Regions from separate parts of the Escherichia albertii genome, predicted to be linked through region 2. Evidence: predicted binding sites of a transcription regulator. Region 2 holds the regulator's gene; the other holds the start of a gene.
What was found. Region 2 encodes ArgR, which controls arginine synthesis, uptake and breakdown. Its sites were predicted from a motif close to ANTGAATAAAAATACANT; they were not measured.

Region 1 (3,188 bases), 490 kb from region 2:
TTTACCGAGCCAGCGTACCCCTGTGGTGACACGAGAGCTGGTTTACACTGCCGTGACCCGTGCGCGCCAACGTTTGTCGCTGTATGCCGATGAGCGCATATTAAGTGCGGCGATTGCCACACGCACCGAGCGGCGTAGTGGGCTGGCAGCGTTGTTTAGTTCGCAGGGATAAATGTGAATGCCTGATGCGACGCATGTGCGTTTTATCATGCCTGGAGTATTGCGCATATCGCATCCGGCGATTTTCATAGCCTATCCCAAATCCGCCATCAACACTTTGGATTTGCGCTGGTAGTTGTACATCTGCTTTTTACTCTCCGGCAGTAAATCAATATCTACCGGGGTAAATCCGCGCTCCTGGAACCAGTGGATACTGCGCGTTGTCAGCACAAACAATTTGCTTAAGCCGCTCTGCTTCGCCTGGGCTGCAATGCGTTCCAGCAAAACCTCGCCCCTTGATGAACTGCGGTAATCCGGGTGGACTGCTACACAAGCCATTTCACCAATCTTCTCTTCCGGGAATGGGTAGAGAGCGGCACAGGCAATGGTCATGTTATCACGCTGAATAATGGTGAATTTATCGATCTCCATCTCCAGTTGCTCACGGGAGCGGCGTACCAGAATACCTTGTTGCTCCAGCGGGCGAATTAACTCCAGAATACCGCCGATATCATTAATGGTGGCGCGACGGATTTGCTCCGCGCTTTCCATCACAATCTGCGTACCAATGCCGTCACGAGAGAACAGTTCCTGCAACAGCGCACCATCTTCCTGATAACTGATTAAATGACAGCGACGCACGCCGCTGCGACAGGCTTTCACCGCGCCACGCAAAAAACGCACCGTACCGGAGTTGTAATCGCCTTGCTCTTCCAGGGCCTCTACCCGTGCCTGAGCCTCGTTGGGGAAAAGCTCGGAGACAATATCGCCGTCGTCATTGGTGACGCCCTGCGAAGAGCAAAAACCAATCATCTTCTCGGCTTTCAGTTTGATGGCAAGTTGAGTGGCAATCTCTTCTGAGGTCAGATTAAAGCTCTCACCAGTGACCGAAACTGCCACCGGACCCAGTAGTACAATCGCGCCGTTGTCCAGTTGGCGATGGATAGCTTCTTCATCAATCCGCCGAATTCGTCCGCTATGGCAGTAGTCTACGCCGTCATCTACGCCCAGCGGCTGGGCAATAATAAAGTTACCACTAACGACGTTGATGTGCGCTCCCTGCAACGGTGTATTGTTGAGACTCATCGACAGGCGAGCGGTAATGTCCAGTTGCAACGTGCCTGCGGCTTGCTTCACCAGCTCCAGTGTTTTGGCGTCGGTCACGCGTATGTTTTTGTGATATAGCGGCTCGTGGTGATGTGCTGCCAGATTTGCATCGATTTGCGGACGCGCGCCATAGACCACCACCAGACGGATGCCGAGACTGTGCAGCAGCCCAATATCATTGACAATACTGGAAAAATTCTCATGCTCGATGGCCTCTCCGCCAAGCATGATGACAAACGTTTTTCCCCGGTGAGTATTGATATAGGGAACCGAATGACGGAATCCCTCGACCAGCTCGGTTTTACGTTCCTTCACCACGGCACACCTCTTTGCATTATTATTCGAAATTAATGTATTTTTATTCTGATTTTTTACTGTGTGCAAGTGCAAATTTTATGCGCGAGCAACTTTTTTATCAGTAATACCGTGAATATAAAAAGAATGTTTACCGTTTAGTAGATGACAGATTATGCGTCTTTCGCTAAAGTTTCCGGTCAAATTAGTCGTTTACTTGTTACACAGCTTAGATTTCTTTTGCTCGGGAGAAGCATGTCAGGATCCAACACTGCAATCAGCCGTCGTCGTTTACTGCAAGGCGCGGGTGCCATGTGGCTATTGAGCGTCAGTCAGGTCAGTCTGGCTGCGGTTAGCCAGGTCGTGGCTGTGCGCGTCTGGCCTGCATCCAGCTATACCCGCGTGACAGTAGAATCAAACCGTCAATTGAAATATAAGCAGTTCGCGTTGAGCAATCCTGAGCGCGTGGTGGTAGATATTGAAGATGTAAACCTGAACTCGGTGCTTAAGGGGATGGCTGCGCAAATACGCGCGGATGACCCGTTCATCAAGTCAGCGCGCGTCGGGCAATTTGATCCGCAAACGGTGCGGATGGTTTTTGAACTAAAGCAAAATGTAAAACCGCAGATGTTTGCCCTCGCGCCGGTTGCAGGATTTAAAGAGCGTCTGGTGATGGATCTCTATCCGGTCAATGCTCAGGATATGCAGGATCCGCTGCTGGCGTTGCTGGAGGATTACAACAAAGGCGATCTCGAAAAACAGGTACCGCCAGCGCAGAGCGGCCCACAGCCTGGCAAGGCAGGGCGCGATCGCCCGATTGTCATCATGCTTGATCCCGGTCACGGTGGCGAAGACTCCGGTGCAGTGGGAAAATACAAAACGCGTGAAAAAGATGTGGTGTTGCAGATTGCTCGCCGCCTGCGCGCTTTGATCGAAAAAGAGGGCAACATGAAGGTGTACATGACGCGTAATGAAGACATCTTCATTCCGTTGCAAGTACGCGTAGCAAAAGCACAGAAACAACGTGCAGATCTGTTCGTCTCTATTCACGCAGATGCCTTTACCAGCCGCCAGCCGAGCGGCTCCTCGGTATTTGCGCTTTCGACCAAAGGTGCAACCAGTACCGCGGCAAAATATCTGGCGCAAACTCAGAACGCCTCGGACTTGATTGGTGGTGTGAGCAAGAGCGGCGACCGCTATGTTGACCACACCATGTTCGATATGGTGCAGTCGCTGACCATTGCCGACAGCCTGAAGTTTGGTAAGGCTGTATTGAATAAGCTGGGTAAAATCAACAAGCTGCATAAGAACCAGGTTGAGCAGGCGGGGTTTGCCGTTTTGAAGGCGCCTGATATTCCTTCTATTCTGGTCGAAACGGCGTTTATCAGTAACGTTGAGGAAGAGCGCAAACTGAAAACGGCGACCTTCCAGCAGCAGGTTGCGGAATCTATCCTTGCGGGGATTAAAGCCTATTTTGCCGATGGGGCAACGCTGGCGAGAAGGGGGTAAATAAAAAGGCGCTGAATGGCGCTTTTTTTATGATAGGCAGGAAACAAAAAAACACCCTTCAGGGTGTTTGATAATTGGTTGCGGGGACCGGATTTGAACCGACGACCTTCGGGTTATGA
Region 2 (3,188 bases):
GCATACCTTCCAGCGCGTTCTGTTCAAATGCGCTCAGGGTGCCGATAGATTTACGTTCTTCCACGCCATTTTTACCCAGCAACAGCGGCTGAGAGAAGAAACGTGCGTACTGACCATCGCCTTCAACATAAGCACATTCAACAACGCCTTTTTCGCCCTGCAATGCGCGAACCAGAGACAGACCAAAACGGGCTGCGGCCTGACCCATCGACAGGGTTGCAGACCCGCCACCGGCTTTTGCTTCAACCACTTCCGTGCCCGCGTTCTGGATACGTTTGGTCAGATCTGCGACTTCCTGCTCGGTAAAACTGACGCCAGGAACCTGTGACAGCAGCGGTAGAATAGTAACGCCAGAGTGACCGCCAATAACCGGCACTTCTACATCACCCGGTTGTTTACCTTTCAGTTCCGCGACAAAGGTGTTGGAACGAATAATATCCAGCGTAGTAACGCCAAACAGCTTGTTTTTGTCATAAACACCGGCTTTTTTCAGCACTTCCGCAGCGATAGCCACAGTGGTGTTAACCGGGTTAGTGATAATGCCAATGCACGCTTTCGGGCAAGTTTTCGCAACTTGCTGAACCAGATTCTTTACAATACCGGCGTTAACGTTAAACAGGTCGGAACGATCCATACCCGGTTTACGCGCTACACCCGCAGAAATCAGTACTACATCTGCGCCTTCCAGCGCTGGAGTAGCATCTTCACCAGAAAAACCTTTTATTTTCACAGCAGTAGGGATATGGCTCAGGTCGACAGCCACACCGGGAGTCACTGGAGCGATATCATACAGGGAGAGTTCTGAACCTGAAGGCAGTTGGGTTTTTAACAGTAATGCAAGCGCCTGGCCAATACCGCCAGCAGCGCCGAGGACTGCGACTTTCATCCTAAACTCCTTATTATATTGATAAACTAAGATATGTTGCTCCGCTGCCGCGACCTTAATCCACAAATTCGTCGTTTACAATGACCACTTCTCAAGAATGTGTAGTCACGCAAGTTTAGCGTTTATGCATTTAATTGACGTAATCAGGAAGCTAATTTACGTAATTAACAGCCTCTTATGCATTAGAGCAACATTCCAACAGGTGGTGACAATATACCCTACCGTTTAGCCAAAACAATATCAATTTGATAACAATCAGTTTACTTTTAAGCGAAATTTACACACCGTGACACAGGCATGTTTCTCAATAACGAAATTTGATAAAATTCCGCTCTTTCATAACATTATTTCAGCCCTCTCCAGGGCAGACTGTTTGCATAAAAATTCATCTGTATGCACAATAATGTTGTATCAACCACCATATCGGGTGACTTATGCGAAGCTCGGCTAAGCAAGAAGAATTAGTTAAAGCGTTTAAAGCGTTACTTAAAGAAGAGAAATTTAGCTCCCAGGGCGAAATTGTCGCCGCATTACAGGAGCAGGGTTTTGACAATATTAACCAGTCCAAAGTCTCGCGGATGTTGACGAAGTTTGGTGCTGTACGCACCCGCAACGCAAAAATGGAAATGGTTTACTGCCTGCCTGCAGAATTAGGTGTACCGACCACTTCCAGCCCGCTGAAAAATCTGGTGCTGGATATCGACTACAACGATGCTGTCGTTGTGATTCACACCAGTCCGGGCGCGGCACAGTTGATTGCACGTCTGCTGGACTCACTGGGTAAAGCAGAAGGTATTCTCGGCACCATTGCTGGTGATGACACCATCTTTACCACCCCTGCGAACGGTTTCAGCGTCAAAGACCTGTACGAAGCGATTTTAGAGCTGTTCGACCAGGAGCTTTAATCTCTATCCCGTCGCTATTGGCGGCGGGAAAATCCCGCCGTTCCCTCTTAACCGCCTTCCGCATCTCCCTGCGATTCATTTAACGAATAGTGCGTTTTATCGCGACATATTATTCACATAGTGAATACTTAATATCGATAACGCACATTTTGCAAAAATCCATATGCCATTGAAATAATTAACATTTATTTTATGCCGCTCGTTTTTTAATTCTTTTCTGTTATAAAAATCAATATTTTTAACATTTAGTATCAACTGAAACAGTTAGCGTGGTATTAATTAGAGCAATAATTAGTGTATACTTGATTTTGTGATATGGGTCACGAAACAAAGGCCCAGCTAAAAGATTATGTCGAGGTGAAAATCATGAAAATCAAAACCGCTGTTACTGCATTAAGTGTACTTTCTGTTCTTTCTTTCGGCGCATTCGCTGCCGACTCCATTGATGCTGCCCAGGCACAGAATCGTGAACTAATCGGTACTGTATCCGTCAGCGGTGTAGCGTCCTCTCCAATGGATATGCGTGAAATGCTGAACAAAAAAGCAGAAGAGAAAGGTGCAACGGCCTACCAGATTACTGAAGCTCGCAGCGGTGATACCTGGCACGCTACGGCAGAATTGTACAAGTAAACCCCAACCGTCTGTCCGACGATATTGCCCCCGGTTCGGGGGCTTTTTTTGCGCTAATGGCGCACATTAAAACGCAAATGCCCTTCCAGCTCTTCTTCCGCCTCATCAAACAGCAATATTAACGCCCCAAAACGCCGACGCGTTTTCTCCCCCAGATGAACAAATTCGATCTCCAGTGGTAACGGCAGGACATCATTCATTAATACATCCCACAGTGAGTCGAGATCGCTCACTTGTTCTTTCGCCAGACCAAAGGTTTGATTAAAGTCGCGATAGAAATCGTCCTGACTCTCGATCTCATCAAAATCAAAGGTATAGATATTCATCTGTTACCACCGTCACGTTTCGCGGCCAGTTCAGCCGATCATCGCTAAGTATAGACATGAAAAAACCGACGCTTTTGGCGTCGGTTTCAGAGTGCTGACAACGTGCGCTTTGTTCATGCCGGATGCGGCGTGAACGCCTTATCCGGCCTACCAGGGTGTGCAAATTCAATATAATGCAATTCCCTTGCAGGCCTGATAAGCGTAGCGCATCAGGCAATCTGGAGTCTGTCTGCAATATCAACCGACACCTTTTAGCGTCGGCTTCAGAGTGCTGACAACGTGCGCTTTGTTCATGCCGGATGCGGCGTGAACGCCTTAATCCGGCCTACCGGGGGGTGCCAATTCAATATAATGCAATTCCCTTGTAGGCCTGATAAGCGTAGCGCATCAGGCAATCTGGAGTCTGTCTGCAATATCAACCGACACCTTTTGGCGTCGGTT

Region 1: the regulator ArgR is predicted to act here: its motif matches at 1,616-1,633, upstream of argA (amino-acid N-acetyltransferase).

Annotation. Positions count from the first base shown of each region.
Region 1 is NZ_CP117568.1:1,903,256-1,906,443, reverse strand. Features, by position in the region: gene recD (exodeoxyribonuclease V subunit alpha) at 1-172, shown strand, start outside; gene argA (amino-acid N-acetyltransferase) at 253-1,584, opposite strand; gene amiC (N-acetylmuramoyl-L-alanine amidase AmiC) at 1,816-3,069, shown strand; tRNA gene PS053_RS09300 (tRNA-Met) at 3,145-3,188, opposite strand, start outside.
Region 2 is NZ_CP117568.1:2,392,286-2,395,473, forward strand. Features, by position in the region: gene mdh (malate dehydrogenase) at 1-886, opposite strand, end outside; gene argR (transcriptional regulator ArgR) at 1,321-1,791, shown strand; gene yhcN (peroxide/acid stress response protein YhcN) at 2,158-2,421, shown strand; gene PS053_RS11610 (barstar family protein) at 2,475-2,747, opposite strand.